One region of the Microlunatus soli genome, then DNA from elsewhere that is predicted to be linked to it. Evidence: predicted binding sites of a transcription regulator. Region 1 holds the regulator's gene; each other region holds the start of a gene.
What was found. The regulator LexA, encoded in region 1, represses DNA repair genes until DNA is damaged. The targets are predictions, from matches to a motif close to TCGAACANNTGTTCGA.

Region 1 (5,526 bases):
CTCGGTCGATGTCCAGCCGCCGGCGTCATAGGTCTCCAGGGATGACACTTTGCCGCTGCGACCACCGGGAAGTTCCAGGCGTTGTCGAGGCCGTACGGTGCCGTCCATCATCCGCAGGTAGGCGATCTTGGCACCGCTCGGACTGCGTTCGACCTTGAAGACCCGGGCCGATACCGGTGCCTCGGCGGTGCCGGGTGCGGTCGGCAACAGGGTGGTCAGGGAGGACAGCAGGTCGCCGACGCCGGCGCCGGTGACGGCCGACCCGGCGAAGATCGGATGCAGCACGCCGGCTCGGGTCTGAGCCGCGACGTCGGCGGTCAACTCGGACCCGGCGACGGTGCTGCCGTCGACGTACGCCGCGAGGACCGTGTCGTCGTGCTCGGCGAGGGTAGTCGTCGCGCGCTCGGCGAACGCCGGGTCGTCGGTGCCGAAGCTGGCGAACGAGGAGGCCCGGGACCCGGCGCGCAGCACCCGGCCCATGGCCAGGACATCGGGTGTCAATCGGGTGCGGATCTCGGCGATCACCCGATCGAGGTCGGCTCCCGACCGGTCGATCTTGTTGACGAAGAGCAGCGTCGGCACCTGCAGTCGCTGCAGAGCACGCATGATGATGCGCGTCTGCGGCTGGACTCCCTCGACGGCCGAGAGCACCAGGATCGCCCCGTCGAGGATGCCGAGCACCCGCTCGACCTCGGCAATGAAGTCCGGGTGGCCCGGGGTGTCGACGACGTTGATCAGCCGATCGTCCAGCGGGAACGAGACGACAGCGGACTTGATCGTGATGCCGCGTTCACGCTCCAGGGCGAGACTGTCGGAGCGGGTGGTGCCGGTATCGACCGAGCCGAGCTCGTCGATCGCTCCACCGAGATAGAGCAACTGCTCGGTGAGGGTGGTCTTACCGGCGTCGACGTGGGCGAGGATGCCCAGATTGAGAAAGCGAGTGGACGGCACGCGAAATCCTTGGACCAGGAGGGAACGGAGAGGGAAGACGAAGAACCGCGTACGTCGCTCGCATCGTCAGCTCCTCCTGATCCTGGTCCTGGGGCCTGTTGCCGTCGGGACAAGCCTATGCAGTCTCAGCGGGCGGTGTCAGCCCATTTACCGAAAGCCGGTCAGGCGGTCCCGGCGGCGCGACCTGCTGGTCGTCGGCCCCGTTGTGCCCTGGTAGGGGGTACCGGTCGGCGCGGGGGACACTAGTGTCCCGCACCCGCCGGAGATTCTTCCGACGAGGCGGCGCCGAGGGCGACAACCGTGACCTTCACCCGCGGATCGATCTCGGCCAACACCTCCGCCGGGGCTGCGTCGGTGGTGATCAGTTCGTCGATCATCTCCCAGCCGCAGACCCGGTAGAGCGAGGATGCGCCGATCTTGGTCTCGTCCAACAGCAGCACGCGGCGCCGGGCCGAGCGCAGCATCTCCTGCTTGAGCGTGACGATCCGCTCTTCCTGGTGATAGATGCCGGCCGCATCCGCAGTGGTCGAGGAGACGAAGACCGTGTCGGGACGTAAGGCGTGCACGGCGTCCACGGCGCCGACTCCGAGATAGGACTCGTGGCTGCGGTCGTACTCACCACCGATCGCTTGGGCCACTACTCGGGTCGAGCGGGAGAGCGCGATCAGCGACGGCAGGTAGTTGGTGATCACCTGGATGGTCATCGCGGAGCGGATCAGCGGATCGACCATCGCCGAAGCGGTCGAGGAGTCGTCGATCATCACTGTCTGGCCGTCGCGGACGGACTCGGCGGCTGCGTTGGCCAACGTCTGTTTCTGCGCGACGGCCAACCGCCGACGGATCGCGGCGGCGATCTCGTAGCTTCCGGTCCGGGTGACGCTGGCGCCGCCGTGGAACTTGCGGACCAGACCGCGTTGCTCGAGTTCGTCCAGGTCACGATGAACAGTCATCACCGAGACGTCGAAGCGGGCGGCGAGTTGCTTGGCCGCCTCCGAACCGACCTCGACCAGATGATCGACGATCGCCGCCAGCCGCGCGTCGCGGGTCTGCGTCATCGTTGTGTGAACCCTCCTGTGATGGACGCCGAAGAAGATCACATCATGCGGCGCACAAATAACATATGAAGTCTAGATGAACGGTGCCGAACGCGTGGGTCTTCGGCGTCGCGTCGTCGTCGCCTCGTGGTCTGTCGGGCTCGCCTCCGAGAGCTTCCATCATCGCGATGGCTAGGGAAAACACTGGCTGGGACCGGATGATTCGCGACATCGAAGGGACCTTGGTGCAGCCTGTGTCGGTCCACCAACGATTTTGCGTGGTGTGTGAAGATTGGACCCGTGACTGTTAATGCAGGTCGGCGCGCAACCGGGACCGCAGCGGTTCCGGGTGGTCCGCGCGGGATCCGGGTGACGGGTCACCGCGGTGCGATGGCGCACGCCCCGGAGAACACTGCCCTCAGCCTGGTGACCGCGGAGCAACTGGGCGTCGACGAGATCGAGTTCGACGTCCGGCTCAGTGCCGACGGGGTGCCGGTGATCAGTCACGACGATGATCTTGCCCGCGTGCTGGGGGCGAGTCCGGCGCCGCGAGTGAGTACGACCGCGTGGTGCGATCTGCAGCGCCTGCGACTGCCGCGGGGGCAACGCCTGCTGACGTTGCCGGAGGTGTTGGAGCTGACCCAGTCCGATCTCCAGATCGAGGTCAAGGCGCCGACCGCACCGGCGCTGGTGGCCGAGGTGCTCGCCGAATATCCCGATGATCAACAACGATGCCTGCTGACCAGCTTCCAGGTGCCGATCCTGGCCGAGTTGCAACAGTTGCTGCCGCAGATCCCGCGCGGGGTGATCGCCAATTCCTATGACGACGCGTTGCGGGTCAGCGCCCACGACGTCGGCGCCTCGGCGGTGATGTCGGGGTGGAAGGGATTGACGCCGGCAGTGGTGGACCGTCTGCATGATGAGGACATCCAGGTTGCGGGCTGGCCGGTGCGCAACGCCGACGACGCCGCGCTCGCCGTCGAGCTCGGCGTCGACATGATCACTGCCGATGCGCCGGGAGAGGCGCGGGAATGGCTGGACAACGCGCTGGCCGCTCCCGCCTGACAGATCGCGCCCAGCCTGACTGATCAGGCTCAGACCCGCCGCAGCACCGCGACAACCTTGCCGAGGATCGAGGCGGCGTCGCCGTCGATCGGGTCGTAGGCCTCGTTGTGTGGCATCAGCCAGACGTGACCGTCGGCCCGGCGGAACGTCTTGACTGTTGCCTCGTCGTCGAGCAGCGCGGCCACGATGTCGCCGTTCTCCGCAGTCTGTTCCTTACGGACGACGACCCAGTCGCCATCACAGATCGCTGCGTCGATCATCGAATCGCCGCGGACCTCCAGCAGGAACAGATCACCCTCGCCGACCACCTGCTTGGGTAGCGCGAAGACATCCTCATAGCGCTCCTCGGCCAGGATCGGCCCGCCGGCTGCGATCCGACCGAGCACCGGTACGTGCACCGGCGCCGGGAACGCGTCGTCGATGCCGGTCTCGTCGCTGGTCGCCGATACCCGGTGGGGAAGCGGGCGGACAGCGGAGACACCGTCGGAGGTGCCGGTGAAGTCCTGCGGCAGGATCACCTCCATCGCCCGCGGCCGGTTCGGGTCGCGGCGGAGGAATCCCTTCTGCTCAAGGACCTTCAGCTGGTGGGCGACGCTGGAGGAGCTGGCCAATCCGACCTCGTCGCCGAGCTCGCGGATGCTCGGCGGGTAGCCGCGATTCTCCACCGCGTCCTTGATCACCTCGAGGACGCGTCGTTGCCGCGGTGTCAGACCGCTCGCATCCGGCGGGCCGTCGGGCAGCGGGGTCACCGACGCCCGCTCCGAGACCTCCGCCGAACGACGACGGGCCTGCGCGATCTGCGCCTCGACGTCTGAATTGCGCGGCCGGCCCCGCTTGCCTTGCTTCCCGGCGGTGGAGGTAGTACCGCGTCCCCCAGTGCGGCTGGAGCTCTTCTTCGAATCGGCCATGTGCTCACCGTAGGGAAAACTGAGGCGGGAATCAAACAATTGTTCGAGCGGCGTGTCGGCGTGTCGCGCTCGGATCCGGGGGATCCGGGGCGTCTCGGCGAAGCGGTCGAGGAGAACTGTCAGAGGTGCCTGATGTGCTGTTGTTCGTCGGATCGCAGCAGCGTACGGCCGACGAGGTAACGAATGAGAACGAATGTACGAATGGTCTTGCGAATGACCCGCGGATCGACTACAAATCACACAGGCGTTCGATCGAACATCCGTTCGAGAGACGTGCGAGTCAGTCACTTGGCTCGAATCGAGTTACAGGGGAGTCGAAGATGAGTGCAGCAACGATCGAGGCGGTCTCGTCGGCGCACGGCGACAAGGATCGGGCAACCCGAACCGCAGCTCCGATCCGGGTCCGTCGGCCGCGGCGCAGCCGGGGTAGCGGCCGAGGTGCCGCGCCGGTGGGCCGCTCGACGACCGGCGTCGCTGCACCCCGGCTGGTTCCCGGCCGTTCGGTCCCCGTCGACGGCCGGCAGGCAACGGCCACGGCATGCCGCGACGAGCGTGTTGCGGCGGCCGGAGTGCGTTCGGTGCGTCAGGCGGCGACCGCGAGCTGGCGGCTGACCAACCGAGGGATCGCGGTGGTGATGATCACCGGTGCGATGCTGATGGCAGCCGCGGTCACCGTCATCACGGCGACCGCACTGACGGTGACCTCACCCGATTACACGCCGGCGGGCCATTCGGCCGTCGCCGGTCGCTGATCACGACCGTCAGCGCTCCGCCACCCGGTCGTCCCGGCTGCTCGGCAGGTGTCGCCGTGTTTTGTGACACCGGGCCGTCCCGCGCCGCAGCGCAGGCCGTCCGTCCGGGTTCGGATCAGGTCGTGCCGCCGAGTCCCGTCTCGTTGCCGTCCGGGTCCCGGTAGACGTACTTACTGACTCCGTCAAGTCGCTCGATCTCTGTCGGTTCCAGTCCGCGGGCGGCCAGCGCTGCCACCCGGTCGGCCAGGTCATCGGCCCAGATCATGTTGACCGCGCCACCGGCGCGCTCCGGCTGCTGGACGATGTAGACGAACTGGTTCTCCGCCAGCTGCCAGACGGCCTCGATGTCGTTGGGGTAGAACGACGGCTCGGCACCCAGCAGCCGCACGTACCACGCCAGGGCAGCCCGAAAGTCCCGGACCGGGATCCCGGCGAAGAGCCCGTTCGCCACGGCACACCTCCTGGTCGGGGTCGATCGCCCTCGCGGCTGCCGGACAGCCTATGGCGGCGGCCACCCCATGCGCCAGAGCTGCTCGGCTGGGCGGCTGGGCTGGTCGGTCCGCCCTCACTGAGGGCTCATCGAGGCTGCCCGGACGGTCCCCTCCGACACGCCACGCGCGGCCGGCGGTGACGGTTGACTGCTCACCCCGGCGGACGTAGTATCCATATCTAGTAGTTACAGACGTGTGTTTCGTCCACAATTTGTGTTCGCTATCCACACATCGTCCACATCCGATCCACATGGTCGCCCACAAGTCGTCCCCAGAGTTGTCCCCAGGACGAGGCCGGAGCAGAGAGAAGGACGTCGTGCATTGC
Region 2 (5,526 bases), 3.2 Mb from region 1:
GGATTGATGAAGAGGTCACCCTTCGGGCTGCCGGTGCCGGGACGTCGGGCCAACGCCAGCGTCAGCGCCGGCCCGTTCGGCTTGTCCCAGTCCAACGGCGCCAGCACGGTCGCACACTGCTTGTTCGGGACGTCCTTGACCGGGCAGTCCTCCCAGACGATCTTCTGGCTGGTGTAGCGCGACATCCCCTTGCCCTGCGGCGGATCGTCGATGCCCTTCGGCTGGACGTCGGACGGCACCGGCTCGACCGGGCGCCGGGTCGCCGTCGCCGACGGCACGTCCTCGGACGACGAACCGCTCGCGGTGCTACCAGCGGTCGGGCTCGAGCGTTGTGTCGAGGTGGCCTGCGGCTGCCCGGGTCCCTCCCCCGACCCGCCCGCACTACACCCGGTCAGCAGGATCGCCAGCACGATCCCCAGCAAACCGACCACCTTCGCACCGGTTGCGTACCTTCGCACCGGGTGTACGTGGTGCGAAGGTACGGAGGTGGTGCGAACGTACGGGACCGGCCGGCTGGGTCGAATGATCACGTTCGAGGGACTACTGATCATCAGAATCCGGCGCCGATGCTCCGGACTGGTCACCGTCAGCGGCGGCTCGCCGACGACGGCGGCGCCGGGCCTTGGTGCGTTCCTTCTTCTTCGGCCGCTCGGTCGCGGCCGCCTCGACCTCGGGCCCGGACGGGCCCTTCGACAAGCTCAGGGATCCCTGGTCGGGCTGGTCGGCCGGCGTTGACCGGTCGGGTTCATCGGCCGGTAGTGCTTGGTCGAGGACTGCGGCAGCGGATGCTTGATCGGCCCGCGGATCGCGGGTTTCGTAGGCGGCGCGGGAGCCGCAGACCGAGGCTCGCGAACAGCTGGTGATCGCACCGGAATCGCGCATCCGGACGACCACCGCGTCGGCCGGGACCTGATGCCCCACGACGACACCGTCGCCGTCAGCGGTGCTGACCTGGCTACCGACCGCCGGCGCATTCCGGGCGAACTCGGCGTACAACGGGTGTTCGTACTTCAGGCAGCACATCAGCCGTCCGCAGGCGCCGGAGATCCGCATCGGGTTGGACGGCAGGTCTTGGGCCTTGGCCAGTCGCAGGCTGACCGGTTCGAAGTCCTTGAGAAAGGTGGCACAGCACAGATCGCGGCCACAGCTGCCGATCCCGCCGGTCAGCCGGGCGCCGTCCCGGGATCCGACCTGACGCAGATCGATCCGGGCCTGCAGCGCCCGCGCCAGCTCGCTGACCAAGGTCCGGAAGTCGACCCGATGCGGAGCGGTGAAGTAGACCACCACCATCTGGTCGAAGTCGGTGCCGCGGTCGAGGTAGTCGACCCCGACCACCTTCATCGGCAGATCGTTCTTCTTGATCAACTTCTTGGCGACGAGCTTGGCCTCGGCCCGCTTGCGGCGATTGGCCTCGTCACGCTCCAGATCCTGATCGGCCGCCTTGCCCGCGCACTGCGGCAGTTCGCCGAAGTCCTCGGTCAGCCACTCCGGCGCCCAGACACACTCGGCGACCTCGGGCCCGCCCTCCTCGGTCGGCACCAGCACCCGATCGCCGATCTGGTAGTCGGCGTCGGCGGCGTCCAGGTAGTACAGCCGCCCGTACCGCTCGAACGAGACGGCCATCACGCGGGTCATGGGGCCACCTTACGGGCCGACCGGCACACCGGCGGCATGGTGCCGACGATGGGCGATCCGGATGTCGTACGAGTTCTTCAGCTGGCCCCGCTCCGGCCGCCGGAGCTCGAACTCATACGACAAAGCGATCGCCTAGGAGTGTAGGACGCAAGCAAGGGCGCGCCCGACGGGCACGCCCTTGCTGTGCTGGGTGCGTCGTCGCTGATCAGACGATCAGCGCGATGTCCCGGGTGATCTTCGGATCAGAGCTCGATCTTGGCGCCGGCCAGGATCACGTTCGGGTTGGAGATCGTGCTGGAGTTGATGCTCCACAGAGCCATCCAGCCACCCTCGACGTTGTGCTCGGAGGCGATCGAGGCCAGCGTGTCACCGGACTGGATGGTGACGTACTCGCCGGTGCCCTTGTAGGAGTGCTTCGGCAGGGCCGGGGTCGACTCGGAGGAGTAGGTGCCGGTGCTGCGCTGAGCGGTGTAATTGCTCGAACCGTTGGAGCCGGACTCGTTCGAGCTGTAGTTGCTCTGGTTGTTCGAGCTGTAGTTGTTGCTGGACTCGTTGTTCGAGCTGTAGTTGTTCGAGTTCGAGCCGTTGGAGTCGTTGTTGGAGCTGTAGTTGTTCGAGCTCTCGGAGTTGCTGTTGCTGGAGTAGTCGCTCGAGCCGCCGGAGTTGGAGCCGCCGTTGGAACGAGTCAGGCCAGCCTTGGCGCCACAGACCGGCCAGGCGCCCGGGCCCTGGGTCTTCAGCACGTTGCGGGCAACCCGCTTCTGCTCGCTCTTGGAGGCGTTCGACGGATCGCCGGAACCGCCGTTGGCGTTCCAGGTCTGCTGGGTGAACTGCAGGCCACCGGAGAAGCCGTTACCGGTGTTGGTGCTCCAGTTGCCGCTGCTCTCGCACTGCGCGACCTGGTCCCAGACATCTGCATGCGCCGGGGTTGCGGTCATCAGGCCGACGCCGGCGGTGAGAGCAACAGCCGCTCCGGCAGCACCCACAACGCGCTTGGTGATCTTGGAGTTGGACAAGTCCTCTTCCCTTTCCTGACGTGCGCCTGGTCGATGTGGCCTGCGTACGGGCTGTCAGGCGCCCTCCGCGTGCAGAGCCAGGACCGTGCGTCCCGACGCCGCCACCACACCGTGTGGACCCGACCTCGGCTGTGTCAGCCGACCCCCGCCGGTTCCACCCCCGCCTTGTCGCCCGGGACTCTCCCGGCATCCGGCAACCCAGTCGGGTTCGTACCGGACGGCTCGACGTCGGCGGGAACCGGCGCACGCTGAGCACGTGTCGACCACATGTCTGATGCGGTCGATCTCCTCGCATCCGCCGCGCGATCACCGTTGATAACGTTTTGGCTACGAAGCAGACATCACCGTAGGAAGTGAATCGAGCTTGTGCAAATCCCGGCCGCCATCAGAGAACGTTCGCCCGCGTCGAAACTCAAAGCCGAAGCTCAGTTTCTGACTAACGCGAACACAACGAGTGGCGATATCAGGCGGAATGAACCTCAATCTCGCCCAAACTGAGAGGCTGAGGAAAAAAGTCCGTCGCGAGGGGCTGTCGCAGCCGCCTGAGCGGGCCATACCGCACCCAACACGCCGGGCACAACCGCCGAGCGGTGGAACCCCGTTGCGCATCTACCGACGGTGATCATCGACAGGGCGAATCAGCCTTCGACCAGACCGATCATCATCGCTTCCACCGCCAGCAGTGGCGCGACATTGTTTTCCAGCGCCTCCCGGCAGGCCAGCAGCGCATCGATCCGGTGCAGGGTGGATTCCGGGGTCGACCGGCGGGCATGGACGCCGATCCGCGGCGCCAGCTCGATGTTGACCAACGGCGCCGCACTGCCGGTCTGCACGCTGAGCACGTCGCGATAGAACGCGGTCAGCTCGGTCAGCGCACGGTCGATCGCGTCCCGCTGCAGTCGCTTGCTCCGCGCCTTCTGCTGGTCGGCCAAGTCCTTCATCGCCGCCTGTGCCTGCTTGGGTTTGGCCCCCTTGGTGCCGAAGCCGAGCGCCTGCTCCAGCTCGGCCTTCTCCCGGGCATCCAGGTCGGCGGTAGTGACGCCGGCCTCCTCGGTGCAGGCCGCGATCAGATCCGCGGCCGCCTCCAGGCAACCACCCAACCCGGTCAGCCGGTCGGGGATCTGCAGCACCCGCTGCCGACGCTCCCGCGCCTCCGGGTTGCGGGCGAGCGCCCGGGCGCGGCCGATGTGGCCTTGCGAGGCGCGGGCCGACTGATCGGCGAGCTCGGGCTCGATCCCGTCCCGCTGTTGCAGCAGCCCGGCGACGGCGGCAACGGTCGGGGTGTGCAGTTGCAGGGTCCGGCACCGGGACCGGATGGTGACCACGACGTCGTCGGCGGTCGGCGCACAGAGGATCCAGACGGTCTTCGCCGCGGGCTCCTCGACGCTCTTCAGCAGCGCGTCGGCGCCGCGCTCGGTGACCCGGTCGGCATCCTCGACCACCAGCACCTGCCGCCGGCCCAGCGTCGGACTCATCGCCGCCCGCCGGACCAGCTCACGCACCTCGTCGACACCGATCGACAGCTGCTCGGTCCGCACCAGGGTGACGTCGGGATGCGCACCGGACAGCGCCGTACGGCATTGCTGACACTCTCCGCAGCCACCGTCCGGGCACTGCAGGGCCGCAGCGAACGCCCGCGCAGCGTTGGACCGGCCCGAGCCGGGAGGGCCGGTGATCAGCCAGGCGTGCGACATCGCGTGCGAGCCGCCGGCAACCGCGCGCTGCAGGGTCTGGACCGGACGCTCCTGGCCGACCAGATCGGTCCAGACACCGGTGAGCGGGGAGCCACTCGCGGGCAGATTCACCTCGGTCGCCGACGTCATGGGTCGATTCTGCCTGCTCCCGGTGACATCGGGCGAGCCGACCGCGGGTCAGCCCCTGGCGTCAGTCCGTCAGGCCGAGCTGTCCGGCCTCACGCTCCACCACGGCCTCGTACAGGTCATCGGCCGGCTCGAAGGCTCCGACGAAGTGTCCACCGAGCTCCAGCCCGATCGTTCCGATGATCCGCCCGAACGCCGCCAGCAGGGCGAGCATCACCGGCTCGTCGATCTCCAGAGCGAGGGCGTCGGCGGTCTGCGCGAGCTGCCCGCGCAGCGCCCGGCCGTGCACCTCGGGCTGGCCGTCGACCCAGTCGGCAACCGATCGGCAGAAGGCGCTGTACACCCGCACCGCCGGCTCGACGGTGGTCTGCGGGGCGCGGTAGCCGGGGATACTGGTGCCGTAGATGAGCCCGTACCGATGCGGCTCCTCCCGCGCCCAGTCCCGCAGCGCCCCACAGACATCCCGCCAGCGGCGTTGCGGCGAGCGGCGCGGCCCGGTCGCCTCCTCCAGTACGTCGGCCAGATCGTTGTAGGCGTCGGTGATCAGCGCCGTGATCAATTCGTCCCTGCTGGCGAAGTAGCGGTAGATCGCGCTGGACACCAGATTGAGCTCGCGGGCGATCGCCCGCAACGAGAGCTCGCCGGCACCGGATTCGGCCAGCTGCTGCAGCGCCAGGGTCTTGATCCGGCGCAGCGTCTCCTCGCGCGCCAACTGTCGTGGGGTCGGTCCGGCCATCGCCCCATCTTCGCGCAGGCGATCAATAATCACAAATGTGAGCGCCGCTCTTGTATAGGCGTCGGCGCCGTGTCATGCTCACTTCAGAGAGCACTGCTCTCATCCACTGGGGGACGAAAGGTTTGTTGATCATGAATGAGCAATCGCCAGGACGACTGGCTCGCTACAGCTCGATCGCCCTGTTGATCATCGCGGCGGTCGCCTTCGCGGCGTATCCGATGTTGCGCGGATCCGGATCCGAGGTCGGCCTGGCCGGCGCCCGGCTGTACGCCCGACCTGCCTGGCTGCTGGCCCACCTGCTGGGCATGATCGGATTTGT
Region 3 (5,526 bases), 1.9 Mb from region 1:
CCGTCACGCAGCGTGAAGGTGAACCGGGTGGCTGCGGAGTTCACGGCGTACTTGGTGGCGAGCCAACCGACGATCCTGCCGGTCTCCGGATCCTGATCGGTCAGCGAGTCGACCAGCTGTCGTGCCGGGTAGGCGCCGTCGTTGTTGCCGGCGACCCGTGGATTGATGCAGCTGGGATCGGAGGCCAGGGCGAAGCTGAAGTCGCTCTTCGTGGTCGGCTCGTCACCCGGTGCTGCTCCATTGCCGCCGCAGCCGACGACCAGCAGTGCCGCCACTGCGGTGCCGATCACGCCGCCGATCCGTTTGGTGATCATGATGCCGCCCGGTGCGACAACGGATCGGCGATCGGCTGCCGGCCGGCTTCCGGCAGGCCGAGATTCTCCCGCAGCGTGCCGCCCTCGTAGTCGGTGCGGTAAGCACCGAGATCCTGCAGTTCGGGGACGACGGTGTCGACGAAGCCGTCCAGCCCGGACGGAGTCAGGTGCGGCACCAGGATGAAGCCGTCGGCCTGTTCGTCGGCCACCGCATCGGCGAGCTGTCGGGCGACCTGGCGGGGTGTACCGACGAAGGTCCGCGACGCCTGCACCTCGATCATCAGCTCGCGGATGCTGAGCCCCTTCTCCCGGGCCAGCGTCCGGTAGCGGTCGGCAAGACCATCCTCGTCGTTGCGCCGCGACTGTCCCGCCACCACCGACGGGCCGCCGCGGTCGGGATCGACCGTGGGCAGCGGGCCGTCGGGATCGAGGTCGGACAGATCCCGGTTCCAGACCTGACCGAGCAGGTTGAGTGCGGTCTGTGGCGTGATCTGCGCCCGACGGATCCGATAGTCGTTGTGCTGTGCCTCCTCCTCGGTGTCGCCGAGGGCGAAGCTGACCCCGGGGAAGATCTTCAGCTCCTCGGGCTGCCGGCCGAAGCTCGCCGCGCGCTGTTTGAAGTCGGCATAGGAGGTCCGGCGTCGTTCGGCCGTGTCGAACCAGCGTCCGAAGATGGCGTCCGCAGTTCGGGCCCCGAAGTCGCGGCCGTCGGCGGAGTCACCGGCCTGAAAGATCACCGGATGTCCCTGCACCGGACGGGGTGTGTCGAACACCCCGCTGATGTCGAACTGCTCACTGTGGTGGCTGAACGGGCTGATCGCCCCGGGCCGGGTGAAATGATCAAGGTCGGCGACCACGGCATCGGCCTGCCAGCTGTCCCACAGCTCACGGGCGGTGCCGACGGAGTCCGCGGCCCGGACGTATCGGTCGGTGCGCGCCAGGTAGCCGCCGCGGCGGAAGTTCTCACCGGTGAAGGCGTCGGAGGAGGTCACGACGTTCCAGCCGGCACGGCCGTCGGACAGCAGGTCCAACGAGGCGAACTGCCGAGCCAACTCGTACGGCTCGTTGAAGGTGGCGTTGATCGTCCCGACCAGCCCGAGGTGCTCGGTCACCGCCGCCAGCGCCGCCAGCACCGGCAACGTGTCGGGCCGGCCGACGACATCAAGATCATGGATCTTGCCGTGCCGTTCGCGCAGCCGGAGGCCTTCGGCCAGGAAGAAGAAGTCGAACCTGCCCCGTTCCGCGCTCTGGGCGAGTTCGCGGAACGACCCGAACGCGATGTGACTGCCGGCCTGCGGGTCGGACCAGACGGTGTTGTGGTTGACGCCGGGAAAGTGTGCACCGAGCCGGACCTGCTTGGTCGGCCGCCCGGCTTGTCGATGGTCCTGCGATTGACTCATGATCAACTCCTCACGTACCGATTGACGGGTCTGGTCAGGCCGAAGCGTCCGCGAAGCGTCAGATCCCGATCGCCGGCTCGGAACAGGCCTCGTTCCTCCAGCTGAGGGACGACGGCGTCGGCGAACAGCTCCAACCCGCCCGGCAGTACCTCGAAGTTGATCAAGGCGCCGGCGAACCCGGCGGAGCCGATCCCGGCGAGCTCCTCGACGAGCGCTCCCGGCGTGCCCTCGAATCCGATCCCGCGGGCCGTCGGGCGCTGCGCCAGGCCGTGATCAAGAACCGCGCGCTGCTCCTTGACCTGATCGGCGGTGCCCGCCAGCAGGACCTGGTAGCCGACGAGCACCGGCAGCGGCTCGCTGCGGCCGGCCTCGAGTGCCGCCGCTCGGACCCCGTCGGCCAGGGTCCGGTCGGTTTCGAGATCACCGGCAGTGACGACGGCGACGTCGGCATGACGTCCGGCGTTGCTGGCCGCGGCCGCCGTCCGTACCACGAACACGGTCGGCGGCCGGCCCTGCGGCGGTCGCGGCGTGATCGACGGACCCTTGACCGAGAAGAACTCCCCGTCGAAGTCGACGTAGTGCAGTTTGTCCCGATCGATGAAGCGGCCGGTCGGCAGATCGCGGATCTCCGCGTCGTCCTCCCAGGAGTCGAACAGTCGCTGGACGACGTCGGCGACCTCGCCGGCCTCGGCGTCGGCCGTTTGGGGGTCGAGCAGCTCCCGTCGCCCGAAGTGCCGGTTCTGTTCCTCCGCGGTCGGGTCGGCGCTGCTGGCCGTGATCGGGGCCCAGCCGGCCCGCCCCTCACTGGTGTGGTCGAGGGTGGCCACCGCCTTGGAGATGTGGAACGGCTCGGCGTGGGTGACGGTGAATTCGGGCACCAGGCCGATGCCCCCGGTCACCGGCGCGAGTCGGCTGGCCAGCAATGCGGCGTCCAGCCGGCCACGGAAGTTGCGGTCGTCCTCGCTCTGCAACGCATAGCCGTCGGTGAAATAGGCGAAGTCGATCCCGGCCCGTTCGGCGACCCGGATCAGGTCGAGGTAGTAGCGCGCGCCGAAGGCACGGCGCGCCAGCTGCGGCCGAAGTCGCCACGCTCGGGGGTGGGTACCGAGCCCTTCGAGCGCGACACCGAGGTGCAGCGAGGTGGAGAGAGCCATCGGGCCGATCGTCCTTTCATGATCATCAGATTCTCTGTATTACCTACGGTTTAACTAGGATTTAGATCGACAGTTCACCGCGTCCTGGTCCTCTCGTCAGGGACCCCGATCTGATGGGCCCGCACTTGCCACTACCGCCCGGATGGGCCGTACAGCCATGTCTTCACCCGGGGCACCCCGCCGCGGAGGAGGGTTGCCGGTCAGCAAGCCGGGGCTTGGCGCTGACGCTCTTGACGAAGACAACGCTAACCCGCCGTCGCAGCAGCCCCGACCGGACGTCCGCGATGTGAACGCCGCTGTCTCGCTGTCACGAGACCGGAGCCCCCGACTCGAGATCACCTGGCCCGCAGACGGGCCGGCCCACGGGTCGTCGATGATCACCACGGCAATGCCCCACACACCGGGCCGGCCGGCGGGGGGCGCGGAATCGCTGCAGAGCAAGGAAAATCGAACACCCGTTGGTTATCCGGCAGAGGTCTCGCGGTGATCACCGTCAGGACACGAGCCTCGACAGCCACGGCACATCCAGGACACAACGCGGGAGTACGGCGCGTTGGCCCTGGAATCACGCGGCGGTCGCCCTACACTCGGCCATGGGTCGACCGCGCCGACCCGCCCTTCCCCTCGGCACCTTTTTGGAGCAGGCGTGACGATGACGAGTACGAGCGACCCGCTGGTCGGGCACGTACTCGACGGCCGCTACCAGGTCCTCGACCGGGTTGCCCGTGGCGGCATGGCGACCGTATACCGAGCCACCGACACCCGGCTCGGCCGGATGGTCGCGGTCAAGGTGATGCACGTCGGGCTCGGCGACGATGCCGACTTCGCGCGGAAGTTCGATCGCGAGGCCCGGTCCGCGGCCCGGTTGTCACACCCTCATGTGGTCTCGGTGTTCGACCAGGGGGACGACGCCGGACGCCCGTACATCGTGATGGAGCTGGTCGAGGGCCGAACCCTGCGCTCGGTGATCTCCCGGGAGTCGCCGCTGACTCCGATCCGCGCGCTGACCATGATCGAACCGGTGCTCAGCGCGCTGGCCGCCGCACACGAGGCGGGTCTGGTGCACCGCGACATCAAGCCGGAGAACGTGCTGATCTCCGAGCGCGGCGAGATCAAGGTCGGCGATTTCGGGCTGGCCCGCGCGGTCACGGCTCAGACGTCGACGGCCACCGCCGGACTGCTGATCGGCACGGTGTCCTACCTGCCACCGGAACTGGTCGTCTCCGGCAAGGCCGACGCGCGTTCCGATGTGTACAGCACCGGCGTCGTGCTGTTCGAGCTGCTCACCGGCCGCAAGCCGCACACCGGAGAGACCCCGATCCAGGTTGCCTACGCCCACGTCCACAACGATGTGCCGGCACCGTCGACCTTCCAGACCGCCGGGCCGATCCCGGACTACGTCGACGCCCTGATCGCGCGGGCGACGGCCCGCGATGCCGATGCTCGACCGCATGACGCCAAGATCCTGCTGGCCCAGGTCCGGCGGGTACGTTCCGCGCTGCAGGCCGGGCTGCGCTCCGATCCCGAGCTCAGCCAGGATCTGACGGTGCCGCTGCTGGCGTTGCGCCAGCAGCGAGCCCGCGACGCCGCCGACGAGGTCGACCCGTACGCGTCGACGACGGCCATCGGCCCGGCGCTGGAGGCAGCCGCGCTGCAGGAACGCGCGGAGTTCGCCGCCCAGCCGCAACAACCCCGGGCCGAACAGATCAGGGCCGAACAAATCCGGCCGGCGGTCGACCCGACACCGGCGGCCTACGCCGAGGACGAACAGGAGTTCACCCCCACCGACATCCGGTTCCTGAGCGGTCCGTCGACGCCGGCCCACCTGTCCTCACCGTCTACGGAGGACAGCGCCTCGTCGCAGCTGAGCCCGATCGACGTGGACGACGACCGGGACGTCCGGCGTCGGCGCCCGAATCAACCCGTACACCGCCCCCGGCACCGGTTCCGCGGTTGGATCGTGTTGATCTTGGTGCTGTTGCTGACCGCGGTCGCCGCCGCTGCCGGCTGGTATCTGGCCAAGGGACGCTTCACCTCGGCACCGGCGCTGACCTCGATGCCGCAGGCCCAGGCCAAGATCATCGCCCGCGAGGCGGGTCTGCAGATCGCCTTCGCCAAGGACTATTCCGAGACCGTGCCGAAGGGCAACGTGATCAACACCTCGCCGCAGCCAGGCGGCAAGATCCTGCGCGGTGGCGAGATCGACGCGACCGTCTCCCGTGGCCCGGAGCGGTATCCGATGCCGACGGTGGCCGGCTTGACCGAGGACTCGGCCGTTGCTGCCCTGGACCGCCAGCATCTTCGGTCCGGCACGGTGCACACCGATTACAGCGAGTCCGTCGACAAGGGCTTGGTGATCAAGGCCTCGGAGACACCCGGTGATCAACTCAAACCGGACAGCCGGATCGACCTGGTGATATCCGCCGGACCCCGCCCGATCACCATCACCGACTACACCGGCCGCCCCGCCGACCAGGCGGCAGCGGCCCTGAAGGACGCCGGCTTCACCGTCAAGATCAAGAACAAGCACTCGGCCACGGTGCCGCCGGGCGCGGTGATCAAGCAGTCACCGGACGACGGCGAGGGACACAAGGACGACCGGGTGACCCTGGTGACCTCGCTCGGACCGGTGATGGTGACTGTCCCGACCGTCAAGTC

Region 2: BLU38_RS32025 (LysM peptidoglycan-binding domain-containing protein) is a predicted target of LexA. The motif match lies at 2,911-2,926, and genes of this name have one in related genera.
Region 3: BLU38_RS04640 (Stk1 family PASTA domain-containing Ser/Thr kinase) is a predicted target of LexA. The motif match lies at 3,316-3,331, and genes of this name have one in related genera.

Annotation. Positions count from the first base shown of each region.
Region 1 is NZ_LT629772.1:5,820,017-5,825,542, forward strand. It holds gene BLU38_RS26670 (elongation factor G) at 1-951, opposite strand, end outside; gene BLU38_RS26675 (DeoR/GlpR family DNA-binding transcription regulator) at 1,194-2,006, opposite strand; gene BLU38_RS26680 (glycerophosphodiester phosphodiesterase) at 2,355-3,050, shown strand; gene lexA (transcriptional repressor LexA) at 3,080-3,958, opposite strand; gene BLU38_RS26690 (hypothetical protein) at 4,279-4,710, shown strand; gene BLU38_RS26695 (VOC family protein) at 4,826-5,161, opposite strand; gene nrdR (transcriptional regulator NrdR) at 5,518-5,526, shown strand, end outside.
Region 2 is NZ_LT629772.1:2,294,272-2,299,797, forward strand. It holds gene BLU38_RS10635 (alpha/beta hydrolase) at 1-458, opposite strand, end outside; gene BLU38_RS10640 (PSP1 domain-containing protein) at 541-1,635, opposite strand; gene BLU38_RS32025 (LysM peptidoglycan-binding domain-containing protein) at 1,878-2,651, opposite strand; gene BLU38_RS10650 (DNA polymerase III subunit delta') at 3,290-4,474, opposite strand; gene BLU38_RS10655 (TetR/AcrR family transcriptional regulator) at 4,536-5,207, opposite strand; gene BLU38_RS10660 (hypothetical protein) at 5,339-5,526, shown strand, end outside.
Region 3 is NZ_LT629772.1:988,237-993,762, forward strand. It holds gene BLU38_RS04625 (ABC transporter substrate-binding protein) at 1-314, opposite strand, end outside; gene BLU38_RS04630 (NtaA/DmoA family FMN-dependent monooxygenase) at 311-1,714, opposite strand; gene BLU38_RS04635 (LLM class flavin-dependent oxidoreductase) at 1,717-2,868, opposite strand; SAM riboswitch class IV at 2,985-3,104, opposite strand; gene BLU38_RS04640 (Stk1 family PASTA domain-containing Ser/Thr kinase) at 3,521-5,526, shown strand, end outside.